3 regions of the Streptomyces sp. NPDC060000 genome follow, and region 1 is predicted to be linked to each of the others. Evidence: riboswitches for the same ligand, from Rfam matches in the RefSeq annotation. Region 1 holds a riboswitch; each other region holds the start of a gene.

Region 1 (6,705 bases):
TGGGCAGGCCGTGCGGCGAAGGGGACGTCCGCGTCTCGCCGGTGGATCCCGACGTGCTGGGGGAGGTCCTGATCCGGCTTCAGGTCGGCGGTGACCAGGCGCTGTTCCGCTCCTCGGCGGCTCCGCTGGTGGCCTTCCTCGATCGCACCGACAAGCTGGTTCCGCTGGGCCAGGAGGGTGCTCTCGCCGACTTCGACGCGTACTTGGACGAGGCGCTGGACCGGATCCTGGCCGAGGAGCAGAGCGCCGGCTGACGTGACTGCGGTGAGTGGAGGCGATCGGTGGCGGAACGCTTCGCCACGGTGGGCATTGTGCAGGAACGCTTCTTCCCTACCGGGAGAAGTGAGGGACACGCCCGAGTCGGCCGGTGTTCTCGGCACTCGGGCGCCCCCTCGCCTCCGCGCTTGCGCCAGCTCAGCGCTTGCGCCGCTTCCCACGGCCGCCCCGTGCCTGGGCGGTGCCCGAGGCCGTCGTTCCCACCGAAGCAGCGGGAATCACTTCCGGGGCCGTCGCGGGTGCCTTACCGGAGCTCGGCCGGTCGGCGGACACCACCAGGGCCGCCAGAACCGTGGTGACGGGTACGGAGGCGACCAGGCCGATCGAGCCCACCAGCGTGCGCACGATCTCCTCGGCGACCAGCTCGCTGTTGGCGACGGCACCCACGCTGCTCTGCGCGATCGAGAAGAGCAGTAGCAGCGGCAGTGCGGCACCGGCGTAGGCGAGGACGAGTGTGTTGACCACGGAGGCGATGTGGTCGCGCCCGATGCGGATGCCGGCCCGGTACAGGCCGCGCCAACCCATCGCGGGGTTGGCCTCGTGCAGTTCCCAGACCGCCGAGGTCTGCGTGACCGTCACGTCGTCGAGGACGCCGAGCGAGCCGATGATGATCCCGGCGAGCAGCAGACCGCTCATGTCGATCGACGGGTACAGGCCATGGATCAGGCCGGTGTTGTCGTCCGTGTTGCCGGTCAGCGCGGCCCAGTCGATGAACAGCGAGCCGAGGATGCCGATCAGCAGCAGCGAGATCAGGGTGCCGAGCACCGCGACGGAGGTGCGGGCCGAGAGGCCGTGACAGAGATAGAGGGCGATCAGCATGATGGCGCTCGACCCCACCACTGCCACGACCAGAGGGTTCGACCCCTGGAGGATCGCGGGCAGGACGAAGAAGTTCAGCACCATGAAGCTGATGGCCAGCGCGACCAGCGCCATGACGCCCCGAAGCCGCCCGACGACCACGACGGCGACCGCGAAGATGAGGGCCAGGACCGTCATGGGGATCCGACGGTTCACGTCGGTGACCGAGTACTGGAGGTCCTTCGGCGCGGAGGGCTCGTAGGCGACCACGACCTTCTCGTCCTGCTCCAACTGCCGTGACTGGTCCGGCTGGACGATCTCGGTGAACGTACGGCCCTTGTCGCTGCCGGTGTCCACGCGGATCGTGGCCCGCTTGCAGGTGCCGCTCGCCTGCTGCTGTGCGGAGGACCCCTCGGCCGTGGAGGTGTCGCCGGTGGGAGCGTCGCCCGAGGCGTTCACCGACGCACAGTTCACGCTCACGACCTTGGTGACCGTGGCCTGCTGGGTCTGCCGGTCGAACCCGACTCCGGTGCGCTCGTGCGCCGGCGCTCCACCGGGCCACAGCACCACGAGGCCCACCAGCACCGCGGCACCGAACGGGATGAGGATGGCCGCGATGACCTTGCGCAGGTGCCGGGAGACGGGGGCGGCCGGGCCGTGACTGTGGCTGTGACCGTGTGAAGGTCCGTGCCCGCTACCTGAACCTGCGCCGTGCATGTCCCCCGGGCCATCGCCGTGACCGCCGTGACCGCCGCCGCTGTGACCGTCGCCGTGATCCTCGCCGTGACCGCCGGCGTGCCCCTTCCCGCGCCTCTCACCGGGGCCGCCACCATGACCACCGTCGAGGTTCTGCCCATGACCGACTTTGCGGTCAAAGCCATATCCGTCGCCAGGGCCAGAATTGGGGTCAGGGTTGGGGCCAGGACGGGCGCCGACACCAGGAGCAAGGCCAGGCTCAGCTCCATGACGGGGGCCAGAGCCGCCGTAGCCCCGCCCGCGCGCGGGCCCGGTTCCGTACACCTGCCCGGTCCCGTATCCCTGGTCATTTCCGGATCCTTGCCCGGTCCCGTATCCCGGATCGTTCGCAGGCCCTTGCCCGCGTCCGTAACCTCCGCTGTTCCCTGGCGCTGGCGCTGGCGCTGGCCCGGTCCCCGGCCCTGACGCCGACATCGGCCCCGCCCCGTCACCGGAGCGGGCACGCTGCCCGCTGGGAGTTCCGGCGCGCCTCAGGCCGCCGAGACCACCGGCGTATCCAGGTCCGTGGCCGGGGCCCCGCTGGTGGTCGTGACCGTTGCCGAAGTCGCGGTCGCCTCCGGGGCCGTTGCCGGGTCCGTCGCCATTGCCATTGCCGTCGCCACTGCCGTTGTTGGCGCCAAGGCGACGGGGCGGCTCGGGAGGTGGGTACGGGGGCTGGTGTGTGGTGGTCACCGACCGATCATCGCAAGAACGACACGAGCCCTCTGTTCACCGCGCCAGAATTGGCGCTAGCGTGGAGGCAACCTTTGCACACGCGGGAGCTCGGAGCACCGGGCTGAGAGGGCGCTGACCTTCGTCTTCGCGATGTTTCACGTGGAACGTCTCTCCTATGGAGTGATGTTTCACATGAAACATCGGCAGACGGTAGCCGCTGCGTCGACCGCCGAACCTGTTACCGGGTAATGCCGGCGTAGGGAGTAGGTCTCATGACCAACAAGGACGCACGCACGCCTGCCTTCACGCAGAACGCGACCAGCGAAAGCGCGGTCGACGTGAACGAATCGGGGGCCAGGAAGTCCGTCGGCTGGCACAAGGGGTACGTCGAGGGCGCTCGTCCCGACGTGCGGGTGCCGGTCCGTCAGGTGCATCTCACCAACGGGCAGTCGGTCACCCTGTACGACACCTCCGGCCCGTATACCGATCCACTCGCCAGCACCGACGTCCGCAGGGGCCTGTCGCCGCTGCGTGAGAACTGGATCATCGCCCGCGGAGACACGGAGGAGTACGCGGGCCGTCCCGTCCGTCCCGAGGACGACGGCGTCAAGCACACCTCACCGCGCGGTGGTCTGCGCAACCTCGACGCGGTCTTTCCGGGTCGGCCGCGTCTGCCGCGCCGCAGTCGGGACGGCGGGGCGGTGACCCAACTCGCGTATGCGCGCCGGGGGGAGATCACACCCGAGATGGAATTCGTGGCCCTCCGGGAGAATGTTTCTCCTGAGGTGGTTCGCGAGGAGATCGCGGCAGGCCGCGCCGTGTTGCCGGCCAACGTCAACCACCCGGAGATCGAGCCGATGATCATCGGCAAGCGGTTCCTGGTGAAGGTCAACGCCAACATCGGCAACTCGGCGGTGACGTCCTCCATCGAGGAGGAGGTCGAGAAGATGACCTGGGCCACCCGATGGGGCGCCGACACGGTCATGGACCTGTCGACCGGCCGCAACATCCACACCACCCGTGAATGGGTGCTGCGCAACTCCCCCGTTCCCATCGGCACGGTACCGCTTTACCAGGCGCTGGAGAAGGTCGACGGCCGCGCCGAGGAACTGACCTGGGAAATCTACAAGGACACCGTCATCGAGCAGGCCGAGCAGGGCGTGGACTACATGACGGTGCACGCCGGTGTCCGCCTCGCGTACGTCCCGCTCACCGCGAACCGTAAGACCGGCATCGTGTCGCGCGGTGGTTCGATCATGGCGGCCTGGTGCCTCGCGCACCACAAGGAGTCGTTCCTCTACGAGAACTTCGAGGAGCTCTGCGAGATCCTCGCCGCCTACGACGTGACGTACTCGCTGGGCGACGGCTTGCGGCCGGGGTCCATCTCGGACGCCAACGACGCAGCGCAGTTCGCGGAGTTGAGGACACTCGGGGAACTCAACCGGATCGCGAAGCGTTTCCATGTTCAGACGATGATCGAAGGCCCGGGACATGTCCCGATGCACAAGATCAAGGAGAACATCGACCTTCAGCAGGAGATCTGTGATGAAGCTCCGTTCTATACGCTCGGCCCGCTGACGACGGACGTCGCGCCGGCGTACGACCACATCACCTCCGGTATCGGTGCCGCGATGATCGCCTGGTGGGGCACGGCCATGCTCTGCTACGTCACGCCCAAGGAGCATCTGGGCCTGCCCAACCGGGATGACGTCAAGACCGGCGTCATCACCTACAAGATCGCCGCCCACGCAGCCGACCTCGCCAAGGGGCATCCCGGTGCGCAGGATTGGGACGACGCGCTGTCCGACGCCCGTTTCGAGTTCCGCTGGGAGGACCAGTTCAACCTCGCTCTCGATCCGGACACGGCACGGGAGTTCCACGACGAGACCCTCCCGGCGGAGCCGGCGAAGACGGCACACTTCTGCTCGATGTGCGGGCCGAAGTTCTGCTCGATGAAGATCAGCCAGAGCATCAACGAGCGGTTCGGCAGCGGGGCGGCCGCCGGGGCCTCGGCGGAGGAGATCGCCGAGGGCATGTTGGAGAAGTCGAAGGAGTTCGCGGCGAGCGGAAACCGGGTGTACCTGCCGCTGGCCGACTGACGAGTCCGGATCGGCGCTGTTCCCATCGGTGCTGTTCCCATCGGTGCTGTCCCACCAGGTTCGACACCTGGGGACAGCGCCCTGGGCGGCCCGTCAGCGAGGGTAAGACACAGCGGTATCGCGATCAGGCGGAGTGTCGTGCTCGTTCGGTTGCCCTCGGGCGTCGGCTCGGCAGACTTGCCTCCATGACAGCGCGATCCATGAGCAAGGGTGCCAATCTGCCGGTCGACGTGCCGGGCGTACTGGTCGAACTCAGCTGGGCCGAGGAGGTCGACGGACCGGACATCGATGCCTCGGCGCTGCTGCTGGCCCAGGACGGACGGGTTCGTGACGACGGGGACTTCGTCTTCTACAACCAGCCGCTGCACGCGTCCGGCGCCGTGCGACACCTCGGCAAGCGGAGCGATGCCGGCGTCGCGACCGACACGGTCCAGGTGGACCTCCGCTCGCTGGAAGGCGCGATCACGCGTGTGGTGGTGTGCGCGTCGGCCGACGGCGGCACCTTCGGTCAGGTGAGGGGTCTGACGCTGAGACTGCTCGGCACGGGCGGACGCTCCGAAGTGGCGCGCTTCGAGATGCGGGCCGATACGGAGACGGCGTTCATCGCCGGTGAGCTGTACCTGCGCGAGGGGCGCTGGAAGTTCCGGGCCGTCGGGCAGGGATACGCCTCAGGGCTGGCCGGGGTCGCCACGGATTTCGGGATCACGGTCGACGAAGGGCCGGAGGAGGCGACCGTGCCACGGAACCAACCGCCTCTCACCCCGCCGCCGGGCACCCCACCGTACACATCCACGCGCGCCCCATCGGCGCCACCGCCACCCACCCGGCCCACCATCGCCCCACCCCCGATCACTCCACCGCCCGTCACCCCACCTGCGATCAGCCGACCGTCCGGTCCCCGTCCGTCCAAGGGGGAGGAGCAGCTGCCTGTCGACATGCGCAAGCGGCTGTCTCTGCGCAAGGAGCAGGTGGCCGTCAGCCTGAGCAAGCGCGGAGCGGTGGGGATCAGCGCGCGCGTGGTGCTCGTCCTCGACGCCTCCGGGTCCATGTCGTTCCTGTACTCGCGCGGAGTGGTGGCGGACGTCGTGGAGCGTATGGCGGCGGTGGCGGCCCAACTCGACGACGACGGAGAGATGCAGGCCTGGACGTTCGCCAGCGAGGCCGCGCGCCTCCCCGACCTGCGGCTGGGCGAGCTCCCCGATTGGCTGCGGCTGCATGTGCGGGTGGGCGAGATCAGTCTGTTCCGGCGCAGCAGGAAGCCCCGCAAGGGGATGGAACCCGGGCAGGTCGACATGCGCACGGTCGGCATCCAGAACGAGGAGCAGAAGGCGATTGCCCAGGTCAGAACATATGTGAGGGAGAATCCGACGGCCGCTCCCACGCTGGTGCTGTTCTTCTCCGACGGAGGGGTCCACCGCGACGCGGCGATCGAGCGGGAGCTGCGGGCGGCGGTCGAGGAGCCGATCTTCTGGCAGTTCGTGGGGCTCGGCCGGTCCGACTACGGAGTCCTGGAACGGTTCGACACGCTTCCTGGGCGCCGCGTCGACAACGTGGGGTTCTTCTCCGTGGACGACATCACCACCGTCCCGGACCAGGAGCTCTACGACCGGCTGCTGTCGGAGTTCCCCAGTTGGATCACTGCAGCGGGCCGGGCAGGAATCCTCTGACCGGCGTACAACCACAGCCGCACGGCGGCCCACCACGACCCATCCCGTGACTCCGAGCAGCACAGCGCAGCACTGGCACCCAGGCCACCCGGCGTGGGCGTACGCCGTACAGCGAGGCCGTACGGCGTACGGCTTGCGCTGTCCCGGCGGGGTCGACGGGGGCGCAAGCCGAGTGCCTATTCCGGCTGGTGCTCCGGGCCGCCGAAGTCCGGGCTGGTGTAGTCCGGACTGCTGAAGCTCGGGCGCGGGCCTGTCGAGCGGCCGTCGTCCGGGCTGCTGAAGCCCGGACGGTCATAGCCGATCTTCGGGAGGCGGCCGGTGGGAGCCGGTGGGGTGGGGTCGGTGTGCAGGGCGGTCGCCGTGCCGGGATCGGCGAGGGCCTCCCGGAGGAACGGCAGGATGCCGCGTTCCAGCAGGGCTTCTCGCCAGGCTTCCCTGGCCTGGTCGACCTCCTC
Region 2 (6,705 bases), on a different contig from region 1:
TTCGCCGTCGCGGCCAGCGCCACGCTCGGCGACCTCGGCGAGTCCATGATCAAGCGGGACCTGGGCATCAAGGACATGGGCACGCTGCTCCCGGGCCACGGGGGCATCATGGACCGGCTCGACTCGCTCCTGCCCACGGCTCCCGTGGTCTGGCTGCTGCTCGTCCTGTTCGTGGGTTCCGGCTGACCCACGCGGCACAACGGGTTCATGCGGGCCGCCTCCCTTTGCTTCTGTGCGGGGAGGGGGCCCGTATCTCATGTACTCCTGCCTCGCTGCTCGCAGCGATCAACGACGCGCGCCGGGCACCGCTACCGTCGACGCCGGCTCGTCCTGCCCACGGCCTCCGCCGAGGGCTGGGCGAGCGAGCTCGTCACCAGGGCCGTGAGGGGAACGAGAAACTGAGCGAGCGGGCGGTCGAGCTCACCAGGTACGTGCGGGCACCCCACGGCAGTTGCGTCTGAGCTTCAGCACATGTTGATCATGCGAATGGCGACAGGCCCTTGCCCTCCAGATGAGCGAGCAACGAGTCAAGGCATGCGTCTGGCGTGGCCAGGTCGGCTCGGAAGAACGAGTCCTCGCCGAGCGGCCCACCGCTGACGATGACCATCCATGCCGTCCGCCGCTCAACCATGCGGTCACCGTCGACCTTGAAGAAGGTTGTGACTCCGCGCGCGGCCAGCCACTCCATCAGTTCAAGCATGTCCACTCGCACCCCTCCGGAGAGATCATCCCGCTCCCGGTGGTACGCCCCCTGGGCCGTCCCTGGGTTGTGCGAGGCCGTCCAACCATGACAGAGAGCGCCCAGGGGTGACCGCCCCCACCCCGTTCTGGGCCTGGGCCGGTGGAGTTGATCTGCGACACTGGAAGGGTTATGCCGAAGCCCGGAGAACTTACTTTCGTTGCCCCCCGCGGAGCCAAGAAGCCGCCGCGGCATCTTGCCGACCTCTCGCCCGCCGAGCGGAAGGAGGTCGTGGCGGAGATCGGTGAGAAGCCGTTCCGTGCCAAGCAGCTCTCGCAGCACTACTTCGCGCGTTACGCGCACGACCCGGCGGAGTGGACCGACATCCCCGCCGGTGCCCGCGACAAGCTGCGTGAGGCGCTGCTGCCGGACCTGATGTCGGTGGTCCGGCATCTGTCGACCGACGAGGGGACCACCCGCAAGACCCTGTGGCGGCTGTTCGACGGCACGCTCGTGGAGTCGGTACTGATGCGGTACCCGGACCGGGTGACCATGTGCATCAGCTCGCAGGCGGGGTGCGGGATGAACTGCCCGTTCTGCGCCACCGGGCAGGCGGGGCTGGACCGGAACCTGTCCACCGCCGAGATCGTGCACCAGATCGTCGACGGGATGCGGGCCCTGCGGGACGGAGAGGTGCCGGGGGGGCCTGCCAGGCTCAGCAACATCGTCTTCATGGGTATGGGCGAGCCGCTCGCCAACTACAAGCGGGTCGTCGGTGCCATCCGGGCGCTCACCGACCCGGCTCCCGACGGGCTCGGGCTCTCGCAGCGCGGGATCACCGTGTCGACGGTCGGCCTGGTGCCCGCCATCCACCGGTTCTCCGACGAGGGCTTCAAGTGCCGGCTGGCGATCTCCCTGCACGCGCCGGACGACGAACTGCGCGACACCCTGGTCCCCGTGAACACGCGGTGGAAGGTGCGCGAGGTGCTGGAGGCCGGGTTCGAGTACACCGAGCGGTCCGGGCGTCGGCTGTCCATCGAGTACGCGCTGATCCGCGACATCAACGACCAGGCCTGGCGTGGTGACCGGCTCGGGCGGCTGCTGCGGGGCAAGCCGGTGCACGTCAACCTCATCCCGCTCAACCCGACGCCGGGGTCGAAGTGGACGGCCTCCCGGCCCGAGGACGAGAAGGCGTTCGTCGAGGCGATCGCCGCGCACGGGGTGCCCGTCACGGTCCGGGACACCCGTGGTCAGGAGATCGACGGGGCGTGCGGTCAGCTCGCGGCGACCGAGCGGTAGTCTGAGGACCGTACACATCTTCATATTCCGACAGGGGAGCGCCACAGCGCTGAGAGTGCGGCATCCAGGCCCGCAGACCCTCTGAACCTCGCCCAGGTCATTCTGGGTAGGAAGTTCGGTCATCACTCGAGCTGTTGCGCCCTGCCCGGCGTCCGTCGCGGACCCGGGCGGGGCCGCGTCTCTTCCTGGTCAACCCAGGAGGAAAACCAGTGCAGAACAAGACCTTCGTGGCCGTGGCCGTAGGGCTCGGCCTGGTCGCGCTGTCCGCGTGCGGGTCGACGGACGGGAAGGGGACGGCGGGCTCGGGGAGCTCGAAGACCGTCACCCTCGTCAGCCACGACTCGTGGGCCGTGTCCAAGGGTGTGCTCGCCGGTTTCGAGAAGGAGTCCGGGTACAAGGTGAAGGTCCTCAAGGACGGCGACGCCGGGCAGGCCGTCAACAAGGCGATCCTCACCAAGGACAACCCGCAGGGCGACGTCTTCTTCGGCGTCGACAACACGCTCCTGTCGCGCGCCCTCGACAACGGGCTGTTCCAGTCGTACGAAGCCAAGGGGCTGGGGCAGGTCGACGCGCAGTACCGGCTGGACGCCGACAAGCGCCGGGTCACTCCCGTCGACTACGGCGACATCTGCGTCAACTACGACAAGGCGTACTTCAGCGAGCACAAGCTGGCCCCGCCCGCCTCCTTCGACGACCTGGTGAAGCCCGCCTACAAGGATCTGCTCGTCACCGAGAACGCCTCCACCTCCTCGCCCGGGCTCGGCTTCCTGCTCGGCACCGCCGCGAAGTACGGCGACGGAGGCTGGGAGGGGTACTGGAAGAAGCTCAAGGCCAACGGGGTGAAGGTGGTCGACGGCTGGGAGCAGGCCTACAACGAGGAGTTCTCCGGGTCCGCCGGGGGGAAGAAGGCGAAGGCCGACCGGCCGCTCGTCGTGTCGTACGCCTCCTCGCCGCCCGCCGAGGTGATCTACGGCGACCCGAAGCCGGCCACCGCGCCGACCGGTGTCGCGTCCGGCACCTGCTTCCGGCAGATCGAGTTCGCGGGTCTGCTGAGCAACGCCTCCAACAGCAAGGGCGGCAAGGCGCTGATCGACTTCCTGATCACCAAAGAGTTCCAGGAGGACATGCCGCTCAACATGTTCGTGTACCCGGTGGTGAAGGGGGCGGCCGTCCCCGCCGAGTTCACCGAGTACGGGCCCGCCGCCAAGGACCCCGAGACCCTGGACCCCGGGAAGATCGCCGACAACCGCGACGACTGGGTCAAGTCATGGACCTCGCTCGTACTGAAGTGACCGGGCGCGGAGCCCGCACGGGGAACGTGGCACGGCTCGGTCTCATGGCCGTGCCCGTCGCGTTCTTCGCGGTCTTCTTCGCCTACCCTGTCGCCGCGATCGTCGCCCGGGGACTCGGCGCCGACGGGGGCCCGCGCTTCGGACGGCTGTGGGACGTGCTCGCGCAGTCCGGCATCCGGCACGTCCTGTGGTTCACCACCTGGCAGGCACTGGCCTCCACCGCGCTGACGCTCCTGGTCGCGCTGCCCGCCGCGTATGTCTTCGCGCGCCTGGAGTTCCCGGGCAAGCAGGTGCTGCGCGCCGTCGTCACCGTGCCGTTCGTGCTGCCGACGGTCGTCGTCGGCACGGCGTTCCTGGCGCTCGTCGGGCGCGGTGGACTGCTCGACGACCTGTGGGGCGTACGGCTGGACACCACGGTGTGGGCGATCCTGCTGGCGCACGTCTTCTTCAACTACGCGGTCGTCGTGCGGACGGTGGGCGGGCTGTGGTCGCAGCTCGACCCCCGCCAGGAGGAGGCGGCGCGGATGCTCGGCGCGTCCCGGCTGACGGCGTGGCGCACGGTCACCCTGCCCGCCCTGGGGCCCGCCGTCGCCGCCGCCGCGCTGATGGTCTTCCTGTTCACCTTCACCTCCTTCGGAGTGGTGCAGATCCTCGGTGGCCCCACCTTCTCCACCCTCGAGGTGGAGATCTACCGGCAGACCTCCGAGATCTTCGACCTGTCCACGGCCGCCGTCCTCACGATCGTCCAGTTCGTGGCCGTCGGCGTGATCCTCGCCGTGCACGCCCAGGCCGTACGGCGGCGGGAGACCGCGTTGCGGCTGGTCGACGCGTCGGTGACGGCGCGGCGACCGCGCGGGGCCGGGCAGTGGGCGCTGCTGGCCGGAGTGCTCGGCACGATCGCCGTCCTGCTGGTGCTGCCGCTCGGGGTGCTGGCGCAGCGCTCGCTCGACGCACCCGGCTTCGCCTACTACCGGGCGTTGACCAGCGACGACGGCAATGTCTTCCTGGTCCCGCCGATCGAGGCGATCGGCAACTCGCTGGAGTACGCCGTCGTCGCGACCGCGATCGCCGTGCTCGTCGGTGGGCTCGCCGCGGCCGCGCTCACCCGACGGGACGCCGGACGGCTGGTCCGTGGCTTCGACGCACTGCTGATGCTGCCGCTGGGCGTCTCCGCCGTGACCGTCGGCTTCGGGTTTCTCATCGCGCTCGACGAGCCTCCGCTGGACCTGCGCGGTACCTGGATCCTGGTGCCGCTCGCGCAGGCGCTGGTCGGCGTTCCCTTCGTCGTACGGATCATGCTGCCGGTGCTGCGGGCGGTGGACCAGCGGCTGCGTGAGGCGGCGGCCGTGCTCGGGGCGTCGCCCTGGCGGGTGTGGCGGGAGGTCGACCTGCCGATGGTGCGGCGGGCGCTGCTCGTCGCGGCCGGATTCGCCTTCGCGGTGTCGCTGGGGGAGTTCGGGGCGACGGTGTTCATCGCCCGGCCCGACAGTCCGACGCTGCCGGTCGCCGTGGCGCGACTGCTCGGTCGGGCCGGCGAGCTGAACTACGGCCAGGCGATGGCCCTTTCGACGATTCTGATGGTGGTGTGCGCGGTGGCCCTGCTGGTGCTGGAGCGGCTGCGGACCGACCGTACGGGGGAGTTCTGATGCTGCTGGAGCTGGAGCGCGCGACCGTGCGGTTCGGGGGGCGCGCCGTGCTCGACGCGGTCGGTCTCGCCGTCGCCGAGCACGAGGTGGTCTGCGTGCTGGGGCCGAGCGGCAGCGGCAAGTCGACGCTGCTGCGGGCGGTGGCCGGGCTCCAGCCGCTGGACGCCGGCCGGGTGCTGCTGGACGGGCGGGACCAGGCCGGGGTGCCCGCGCACAAGCGGGAGCTCGGGCTGATGTTCCAGGACCATCAGCTGTTCCCGCAGCGGGACGTGGGCGGCAACGTGGCCTTCGGGCTGCGGATGCGCGGCATGCCCAGGGGCCGGCAGGGCGAGCGGGTGCGGGAGTTGCTGGAACTGGTCGGGCTGCCCGGTGCGGGCGGCCGTGCGGTGGCCTCGCTCTCCGGCGGGGAACAGCAGCGGGTGGCGCTGGCCCGGGCCCTCGCGCCGCGGCCCCGGCTGCTGATGCTCGACGAGCCGCTCGGCCAGCTCGACCGGTCGCTGCGGGAGCGGCTGGTCGTCGAACTTCGGGAGTTGTTCGGCCGGTTGGGGACGACCGTGCTCGCGGTCACCCATGACCAGGGCGAGGCGTTCGCGCTCGCCGACCGGGTCGTGGTGATGCGGGACGGGCGGATCGCCCAGTCCGGTACGCCACTCGAGGTGTGGCAGCGGCCGGCGGACGAGTTCGTGGCCCGGTTCCTGGGCTTCGACAACGTGGTGGAGGCGACCGTCACGGGGGAGGCCGCGGTCACCCCGTGGGGCAAGGTGCCGGTGCCGGACGGATCGGGCCAGGGGGCGCGCACGCTGCTGGTCCGGCCTGCCGGTGTGCGCCTGGTGGGTGCGGACGAGGGACTGCGCTGCACCGTCGCCGGCCGCACCTTCCGCGGCACCCATGTCGCGGTGCACCTCCAGCCGGAGGGCGCACCGAGGCTGGAGGCGGCGTGCGCCCTGCGGGACGCGCCGGAGGTCGGAGGCGCGGTGGGGGTCTCCTTCGACGCGGGCGAGATCGTCGTACTGGACTGACGGCCGGCCGAGGGAGAGAGGCCGGCCGGGGAACGTACCGGGACATGCGGGTGGCCCGCCCGAAATGGGGACGGGCCACTCACGTACGTCCGTAGTGCGGGTCGAGCGGGTCGTGCCGGTCAGCGGTTGCTGGACCCGCGGCGACGCATCCCGAAGAACACCGCGCCACCGCCGACGACGACCAGGGCGGCCGCGACGCCGACGATCAGACCGGTGTTGGAGTTGGCACCGGTCTCGGCGAGGTTGGACTCCTGGACCGCGGGCGACGGGGCGTTGCTCGCGGAGGGTGCGGGCGCGGCGCTGTCGCTGGCCGAGTCGGACGGGGAAGCGGACGGGGTGATCGTCTCGGCCGGCGGCGGCGTGGTCTTGGTGTCCGACGGCGACGAGGACGGGGTGCTGCTCGGGCTCGACGTGTCGTCGGCCTCGCAGGCCTTGGACGGGGTGGTCACGTTCGGGCTGATGTCGGTGTCGACGAACGTCTTCTTGCCCTTGACGGCCAGGACGTGGACCCGGTACTCGGCGTTCGGCTCCCAGTCCTCGGCGAAGGAGACGGTGACGCCCTTCTTCGAGCCCACGACCGTCTGTTCCGTGCCGACCTGCCGGAGGTCGGCGCCGTTGTTCTCGAGGAAGACGGTGATGACGGCCGGGACGCCCGTGGGGTCCTTGTCGGTGACGGTGATGACGCCCTTCGTGCCGTCACAGGCGGCAGTGGCGGAGAACTCGCTGATGTCGCAGGCCAGCGCGGTGCCGGCGGCGCTGAGCGCGAGGGC
Region 3 (6,705 bases), on a different contig from region 1:
GCTGGTCGCACCCGGGCGGTGGGCTGCCGCACTCGGGCATGTCGGGTGCGCTGGTGTCCGGACTGATCGTGGAGGGCCCGCAGTTCCGCGGCTCACAGTGAACCGCGGCGACACCCGCAGCGCCCGGCAGGGCGCGTGCCGAGGGGAACGCGGCCGTCAGAACCGGTACTGCTCGTCGTAGCCGTTGCCCTGGTGCCCCTGCTGCTGCCCGTCACCCTGGTACGGGTACTGCTGCTGCTCGGGCGGGAGTTCACCGCCGAGCGGGTCGTCGGTGTTGCGCTGCTGCGGGACCCAGACGCCGCCGGCCGGGGTCTCCCCGTAGCCGCCGGTGCCGTACTGCTCCTGGCCGTAGCCCTGCTGTCCGTACTGCTGCTGGCCGTAACCGCCGTCGTAGGAGCCGCCGCCGTAGGTCTGGGTGCCGATGTACGGGTCGGAGTAGGCCGCGTACTGCTGCTCGCCGGTGGCGTCGTAGCCGTACTGCTGCTGGTGGTACCCGGCGTACGTGTTGTCGTACCCGTAGTTCTGGTCGGCGCCCTGGGCGGCCGTCGCGTACTGGTCCTGAGGCTGGCCCTGAGGCTGGTCCTGGGACTGGCCCTGCGACTGGCCCTGGCCGGTCGCGGCCGCGTACGCGGCATCGCTGTAGACGCCGTAGGAGCCGGTGTCGTCGGGCATGGGCTGCGGCTCGTAGACGGACGTGGACTCGGCGGCGCGGGCCGTGGGCGTGAAGACGTCGTCGCGGTCGTAGTCCTCGTCACCGAGGGCGCTCTTGTCGCCGAAGGCGTTCCCGTCCTGGCCGAACGCCAGGTTGTCGGCGCCGTACCGCGGGCCGGCGCCGAATCCGGCCTCGCCCGTCTCCAGGCCGGAGACCTGGAGTGTCGGGTCCTTGCGCTCGGCCTTGCCGCGGCGGCGCTTGGTGACGGCCCCGTCGTCACCGTCCGTGTCCGCGTCCCCGCGCCGGAAGGCCCAGCCCTCGGCGAAGCCGCGCCGGAACGACAGCGTGACGTAGGTCTGGCCGACCGCGAAGGCGGCCGCGCCGAGCGCGATGACGACGACCGACGGGATCAGGACACCGAGGACGACGCCGAGGAAGCCGACGAAGGCCAGCAGCCGCCAGCGCAGCCGCGCCTTGTACTGCAGCAGAACCTCGCCGAGTAGCCACAGCGCGACGAAGCCAAACGCGATGTAGAGGACCGTCCAGCCCATGTACGCCCCTCTCCCAGTGGCCGCTACGCAGTGTGTCGTATACCGGTGCGACCGGTCTAGGCCTGCGGCGGGTGGTGCAGGCCCAGGTTCTCGTAGATTTCCAGCGTCGCCGTGGAGTTGTTGAGCGTGATGAAGTGCAGTCCGGGCACTCCCTCGGCCAGTAGCCGAGCGCAGAACTCCGTGGCGAAGTCGATGCCAATGGAGCGTACAGCGGCCGGATCGTCTTTGGCTGTGAGGATCCGCTCTTTCAGGGCGGCCGGGAAGTGGGCGTTGCTGAGCCTGGGCAGGCTCTCCAGCATCTTCACACTCGTCACCGGGAGGACCTCGGGGATGACCGGAGTCACACAGCCGGCCGCCCCGACCCGGTCGCGCAGACGCAGGTACGACTCGGGCTCGAAGAACATCTGCGTGATGGCGTAGTCCGCGCCGGCCCGGCACTTGTCGACGAAGTGCGAGACGTCGGTGTCCCAGTCCTCGGAGCGGGGGTGCATCTCGGGGAAGGCGGCGACGCCCACGCAGAAGTCGCCCGACTCCTTGATGAGCTGGACGAGTTCGGCGGCGTACGTGAGGCCCCGGGGGTGCGGCACCCACGCGCCCATGGGGTCGCCGGGCGGGTCGCCGCGCACGGCGAGCATGTTGCGGATCCCGGCGTCGGCGTACTGGCCGATGATGTTGCGCAGCTCCGCGATGGAGTGGTTCACGGCGGTGAGGTGCGCGACGGGCGTGAGGGTGGTGTCGGCGACGATCTGCTCGGTCTCCCTGACCGTGGTCGCCCGGGTGGAGCCGCCGGCCCCGTACGTCACCGAGACGAAGTCGGGGGCGACCGCCTCGACCCTGCGCAGCGCGTTCCACAGGCTCCGCTCACCCTTGGCGGTCTTCGGCGCGTAGAACTCGAACGAGTACGTCGTCTTGCCGGTCGCCAGGATGTCGCGCACGGTACGCGCGCGGTCCGTCCTGGTGGATGCGGTTCCTGAGGCCATACGGGCAGGTTAGTCAGGGGTGGCCCGTCCCCCAACCGCATGCGGGACATTTGCCCGGATTGTCGACTTGTTGTCCATCCCTTGGACAGCGGTACGGCCTGGTCACGCGGCGCTCAGCCGCTTCGCGAACTCCGTGGCCGCGGCACCCGGGTCGTCCGCGTCCGTGATCGCCCGGACGACGACGACCCGGCGGGCGCCGGCCGCCAGCACCTCGTCCAGGTTGCCGAGGTCGATACCGCCGATGGCGAACCAGGGGCGGTCGGTGGCGAGGGAGGCCGTGTGCCGGACCAGGTCCAGGCCGGGGGCGCTCCGGCCGGGTTTGGTCGGGGTGGGCCAGCACGGGCCGGTGCAGAAGTAGTCGACCCCCTCCTGGACGGCGGCCGCCCCGGCTTCCGCCTCCGCGTGCGTGGAGCGGCCGATGAGGATGTCCTCGCCGAGGATGGCGCGGGCCGCGGGGACCGGCAGGTCGCCCTGCCCGAGGTGGAGTACGCCGGCGGCGGCCGCGTGCGCGACGTCCGCGCGGTCGTTGACCGCGAGCAGCTTGCCGTGCCGGGCGCAGGCGTCGGCGAACACCTCGAGGTGCTCCAGCTCCTCGGCGGCCTCCATGCCCTTGTCACGCAACTGGACGATGTCGACACCGCCCGCGAGGACAGCGTCCAGGAACTCCGGGAGGTCACCCTGGCGGGTGCGGGCGTCCGTGCAGAGGTACAGCAGGGCGCCGGCCAGCCGGGCGCGGGCGGTGTCGGGCATACGGAAGTCCCCCAGGGCGGTGGCGTACGGGAGCGAGCGCCCCCGCACACCGGATCGGTTCGAATACGCGGGTCAGACGGCGAGCGCCTGGGCGCGGCGCTTCACCTCCGTGCCGCGATTCTCACTCAGGGCCTGCGCGGGCGTGCCTGGCAGGCTCGGGTCGGGGGTGAAGAGCCACTCGAGCATCTCTTCGTCCTTGAAGCCGTCGTCCCGCAGCAGGGTCAGGGTCCCAACCAGGCCCTTCACCACCTTGTCCCCGTCGATGAAGGCGGCGGGGATGTGCAGCGCGCGGTTCTCGCCACGGCGCACGGCGATGAGCTGGCCGTCCTTGATCAGCTGCCGGACGCGGATCACGTCGGAATCGAGCATCTCCGCGATGTCGGGCACGGTGAGCCAGGCGGGGACTAGAGCATCGGTCTTTGCGTCAATCTCGGTCACGGGAACAAGCCTGCCATCTGCCGCTGACAGTCGGAAGCCGGGACGGTCCGACCAGGGGTTCAGGCCTCGGCCGTCGCCGCCTTCATCGGCCGCGCCGGGTCCGCGAGGAGCCGTGGGTTCATGGGCGTGCCCGCCTCGATCAGCCGCCTGCCCTGGGCGAGGTCGCGCGGCCGCCCCACGGCCAGCAGGGCGACCACCCGGTCCTCGCGCAGCCAGCAGACCGTCCAGGCCGGACCGGACGGGTCGCCGCGCCACAGGACGCGGTCGGCGTCGGCGTGATGCCCGGCGTACTGGACGAAGCGGCCGAACTGCTCGGACCAGAAGTACGGGACGGGGTCGTAGACGGCCGGGGGCTCGTCGGTGGCCGTGCCGATGATGTTCGCCGCGACCGTGCGCGGTCCCTGGAGGGCGTTGTCCCAGTGGTGGACGAGGAGCCGCTCGCCGTACCTCCCCGAGGGGAAGGAGGCGCAGTCGCCGACCGCGTACACGTCGGGCAGGGAGGTGCGCAGGTGGGCATCGGCCACGACTTCCCGGTGGGCGCCCAGCGCGATGCCGGAGCCGGCCAGCCAGGCGGTGGCGGGGCGGGCGCCGATGCCGACCACGACGGCGCCGGCGGGCAGCCGCGAGCCGTCGTCGAGGACGACCGCGCCGGGTTCGACGCGCTCCACGCGTGCGTGGGTGCGCAGCACGGTGCCGTTGTCGGCGTACCAGGCGGCCATCGGGGCGGCGACCTCGGCGGGCAGCGCCCCGGCCAGCGGCCGGTCGGCGGCCTCGACGACGGTGACCGCGCAGCCGGCCTCCCGCGCGGCCGTGGCGAACTCGGCGCCGATCCAGCCGGCGCCGACGACCACGACGTCGTGCTGCTGGGCGAGGACCGGCCGTAGCCGTTCGGCGTCGTCCAGGGTGCGCAGCAGGTGCACGCCGGGCACCCCCTCGGCGCCGGGCAGCCGGACCGGTTCGGCTCCGGTGGCGAGGACGAGGACGTCGTACGGGACGGGCCCGGCCCCGGTGTCCAGCTCGTGGTCGGCCGGGCGAAGGCCGTCGACCTCGCGGCCGAGCACGAGGTCGATGCCGAGGCCCTCGAAGTCGACGTCGAAGGCGGAGCCCTCGGCGTTGCCGAGCAGCACGGCCTTGGACAACGGGGGCCGGTCGTAGGGCTGGTGGGGCTCCGCGCCGATCAGCGTCACCGTGCCGTCGAAGCCCTGTTCGCGCAGGGCGACGGCGGTCTGGACCCCGGCCATGCCCGCGCCGACGACCACCACGCGCCGCCCGGACGGGCCGCCTTCTTCCTGCCTCTGCTCACTCACCTGATCACCTTAGGCGGCTGACGAATCGTCAGTCAGCCGTCGTGCGCCGTGACCTGCTCCACAACGCTGGTGCCGCTGCCCTCCTGCGACTCCCACGCCCAGGCCTCCTCGAGCCGTACCCGTCCGTCCGCGAGCTCCACGACCGTCGACACACAGTGCCCCGAGGACGTCGTCCCGTCGTGCTTGAGCTGTACGTACCGGAAGTCGAGGCGGTCCCCCTCCCGGGTACCCACAAGATGCCCGCGTACGACGTCACCGCCCGTGTACTCCGCCCAGATCTCGCCGCCGCGCTCGTGGTACGTGAAGCGGGTGCGGGTGCCGACCTGGCCCGGCGCCTGGTCGGCGACGGGGGCGAGGACGAGGCCGTCGAGCGAGACGGGCCTGGGCATGGGTATGGGCATGGGCAAAGGCTCCCTTACCGAGGTGCGCGGCGTCCGGCTAGGGTGGCCAACGTAGAGCACTCGCGGGAGTCCGGACGCACCGGGCTGAGAGGGAGGCTGGCGGCCTCCGACCGTACGAACCTGATCCGGGTCATGCCGGCGAAGGGAGGGGCTGGACGCCCATGTCGTCTCCGCGTACGTCAGACGTCCTCGTCATCGGGGGCGGGATCATCGGCCTGGTCACGGCCTGGCGGGCCGCGCAGCGCGGCTTCGCCACGGCGGTGGCCGACCCGGCGCCGGGCGGCGGGGCAGCCCAGGTGGCGGCCGGGATGCTGGCCGCCGTCACGGAACTGCACCACGGCGAGCAGGGTCTGCTCGGCCTCAATCTGGCCTCCGCCCGCCGCTATCCGGACTTCGCGGCCGAGCTGACGGAGCTGACCGGACACGGCCTCGGCTACCGGCGCTGCGGCACGCTCGCGGTCGCGCTGGACTCCGACGACCGCGCCCATCTGCGCGAACTGCACGCCCTGCAGCAGCAGTCGGGACTGGAGTCGGAGTGGCTGTCCGGTCGGGAGTGCCGGCGCCTCGAGCCGCTGCTCGCGCCAGGGGTGCGCGGCGGTCTGCGGGTGGACGGCGACCACCAGATCGACCCGCGGCGGCTGACCGGGGCGCTGGTGGCCGCGTGCGAGCGGGCCGGGGTGGTCTTCCACCGTGTGTGGGCCGAACGCCTGTCCGTGGTGGGCGAGCGGGCCGCGGGGGTCGTCACACGGGACGGTACGGCGCTGGAGGCGGGGCAGGTGGTGCTCGCCGGTGGCAGCCTGAGCGGGCGGCTCGCGGGGGTGCCGCGGGACGTGCTGCCTCCCGTACGGCCGGTGAAGGGCCAGGTGCTGCGGCTGACCGTGCCACCGCGCTACGCGCCCTTCCTGAGCCGGACCGTGCGGGCCGTGGTGCGCGGCAGCCAGGTCTACCTGGTCCCCAGGGAGAACGGCGAGCTGGTGGTGGGCGCGACCAGCGAGGAGCTGGGCTGGGACACCACGGTGACGGCGGGGGGCGTGTACGAGCTGCTGCGCGACGCCCATGAGCTGATCCCGGGCATCACCGAGCTGCCCCTCACGGAGACGCGCGCGGGGCTGCGGCCCGGGTCCCCGGACAACGCGCCGCTGCTCGGGCCGACGGCGCTGCCGGGGTTGCTGCTGGCCACCGGTCACTACCGCAACGGCGTGCTGCTGACGCCGGTGACGGGTGACGCGATGGCGCATGTCCTGGCCACCGGGGAACTCCCGGACGAGGCCCGTCCCTTCACGCCCCGGCGCTTCGGCGCCGCCGTACTCTCGGAGCAGTCCGCATGAACGTCCGCATGAACGCCCGCTTGCACGTCTCGGTGAACGGGGAGCGGCGGGAGTTCCCTCCCGGTACGGCTCTCGACAGCGTCGTACGGTCCCTGACGGCGGCGCCCTCCGGGGTGGCCGCCGCGCTCAACGAAACCGTCGTCCCGCGCGCGCAGTGGCCGTCGACGGCTCTGCGCGACGGTGACCGGGTGGAAGTCCTCACCGCGGTCCAGGGAGGCTGAGCCAAGTCATGGCCGACGACACCTTCCTCCTCGCGGGCATGTCCTTCTCGTCCCGTCTGATCATGGGTACGGGGGGT

The links. Region 1 has a riboswitch for thiamine pyrophosphate ahead of thiC (phosphomethylpyrimidine synthase ThiC). Riboswitches for the same ligand answer to the same signal wherever they lie in the genome.
Region 2: another riboswitch for thiamine pyrophosphate. It lies ahead of ACFWBB_RS25050 (thiamine ABC transporter substrate binding subunit); the one in region 1 lies ahead of thiC (phosphomethylpyrimidine synthase ThiC).
Region 3: another riboswitch for thiamine pyrophosphate. It lies ahead of thiO (glycine oxidase ThiO); the one in region 1 lies ahead of thiC (phosphomethylpyrimidine synthase ThiC).

The regions. Positions count from the first base shown of each region.
Region 1 is NZ_JBHWUU010000003.1:95,093-101,797, reverse strand. It holds gene ACFWBB_RS03280 (SsgA family sporulation/cell division regulator) at 1-254, shown strand, start outside; gene ACFWBB_RS03275 (YibE/F family protein) at 415-1,791, opposite strand; TPP riboswitch at 2,575-2,764, shown strand; gene thiC (phosphomethylpyrimidine synthase ThiC) at 2,757-4,583, shown strand; gene ACFWBB_RS03265 (VWA domain-containing protein) at 4,769-6,250, shown strand; gene ACFWBB_RS03260 (hypothetical protein) at 6,427-6,705, opposite strand, start outside.
Region 2 is NZ_JBHWUU010000050.1:26,343-33,047, forward strand. It holds gene ACFWBB_RS25035 (phosphatidate cytidylyltransferase) at 1-186, shown strand, start outside; gene ACFWBB_RS25040 (hypothetical protein) at 479-700, opposite strand; gene rlmN (23S rRNA (adenine(2503)-C(2))-methyltransferase RlmN) at 872-1,978, shown strand; TPP riboswitch at 2,001-2,109, shown strand; gene ACFWBB_RS25050 (thiamine ABC transporter substrate binding subunit) at 2,188-3,270, shown strand; gene ACFWBB_RS25055 (ABC transporter permease) at 3,246-4,916, shown strand; gene ACFWBB_RS25060 (ABC transporter ATP-binding protein) at 4,916-5,935, shown strand; gene ACFWBB_RS25065 (LAETG motif-containing sortase-dependent surface protein) at 6,055-6,705, opposite strand, start outside.
Region 3 is NZ_JBHWUU010000041.1:8,802-15,506, forward strand. It holds gene ACFWBB_RS21825 (phytoene desaturase family protein) at 1-101, shown strand, start outside; gene ACFWBB_RS21830 (hypothetical protein) at 157-1,203, opposite strand; gene metF (methylenetetrahydrofolate reductase [NAD(P)H]) at 1,260-2,183, opposite strand; gene thiE (thiamine phosphate synthase) at 2,286-2,933, opposite strand; gene ACFWBB_RS21845 (Rv2175c family DNA-binding protein) at 3,006-3,371, opposite strand; gene ACFWBB_RS21850 (NAD(P)/FAD-dependent oxidoreductase) at 3,431-4,678, opposite strand; gene ACFWBB_RS21855 (hypothetical protein) at 4,711-5,079, opposite strand; TPP riboswitch at 5,132-5,243, shown strand; gene thiO (glycine oxidase ThiO) at 5,241-6,407, shown strand; gene thiS (sulfur carrier protein ThiS) at 6,416-6,628, shown strand; gene ACFWBB_RS21870 (thiazole synthase) at 6,637-6,705, shown strand, end outside.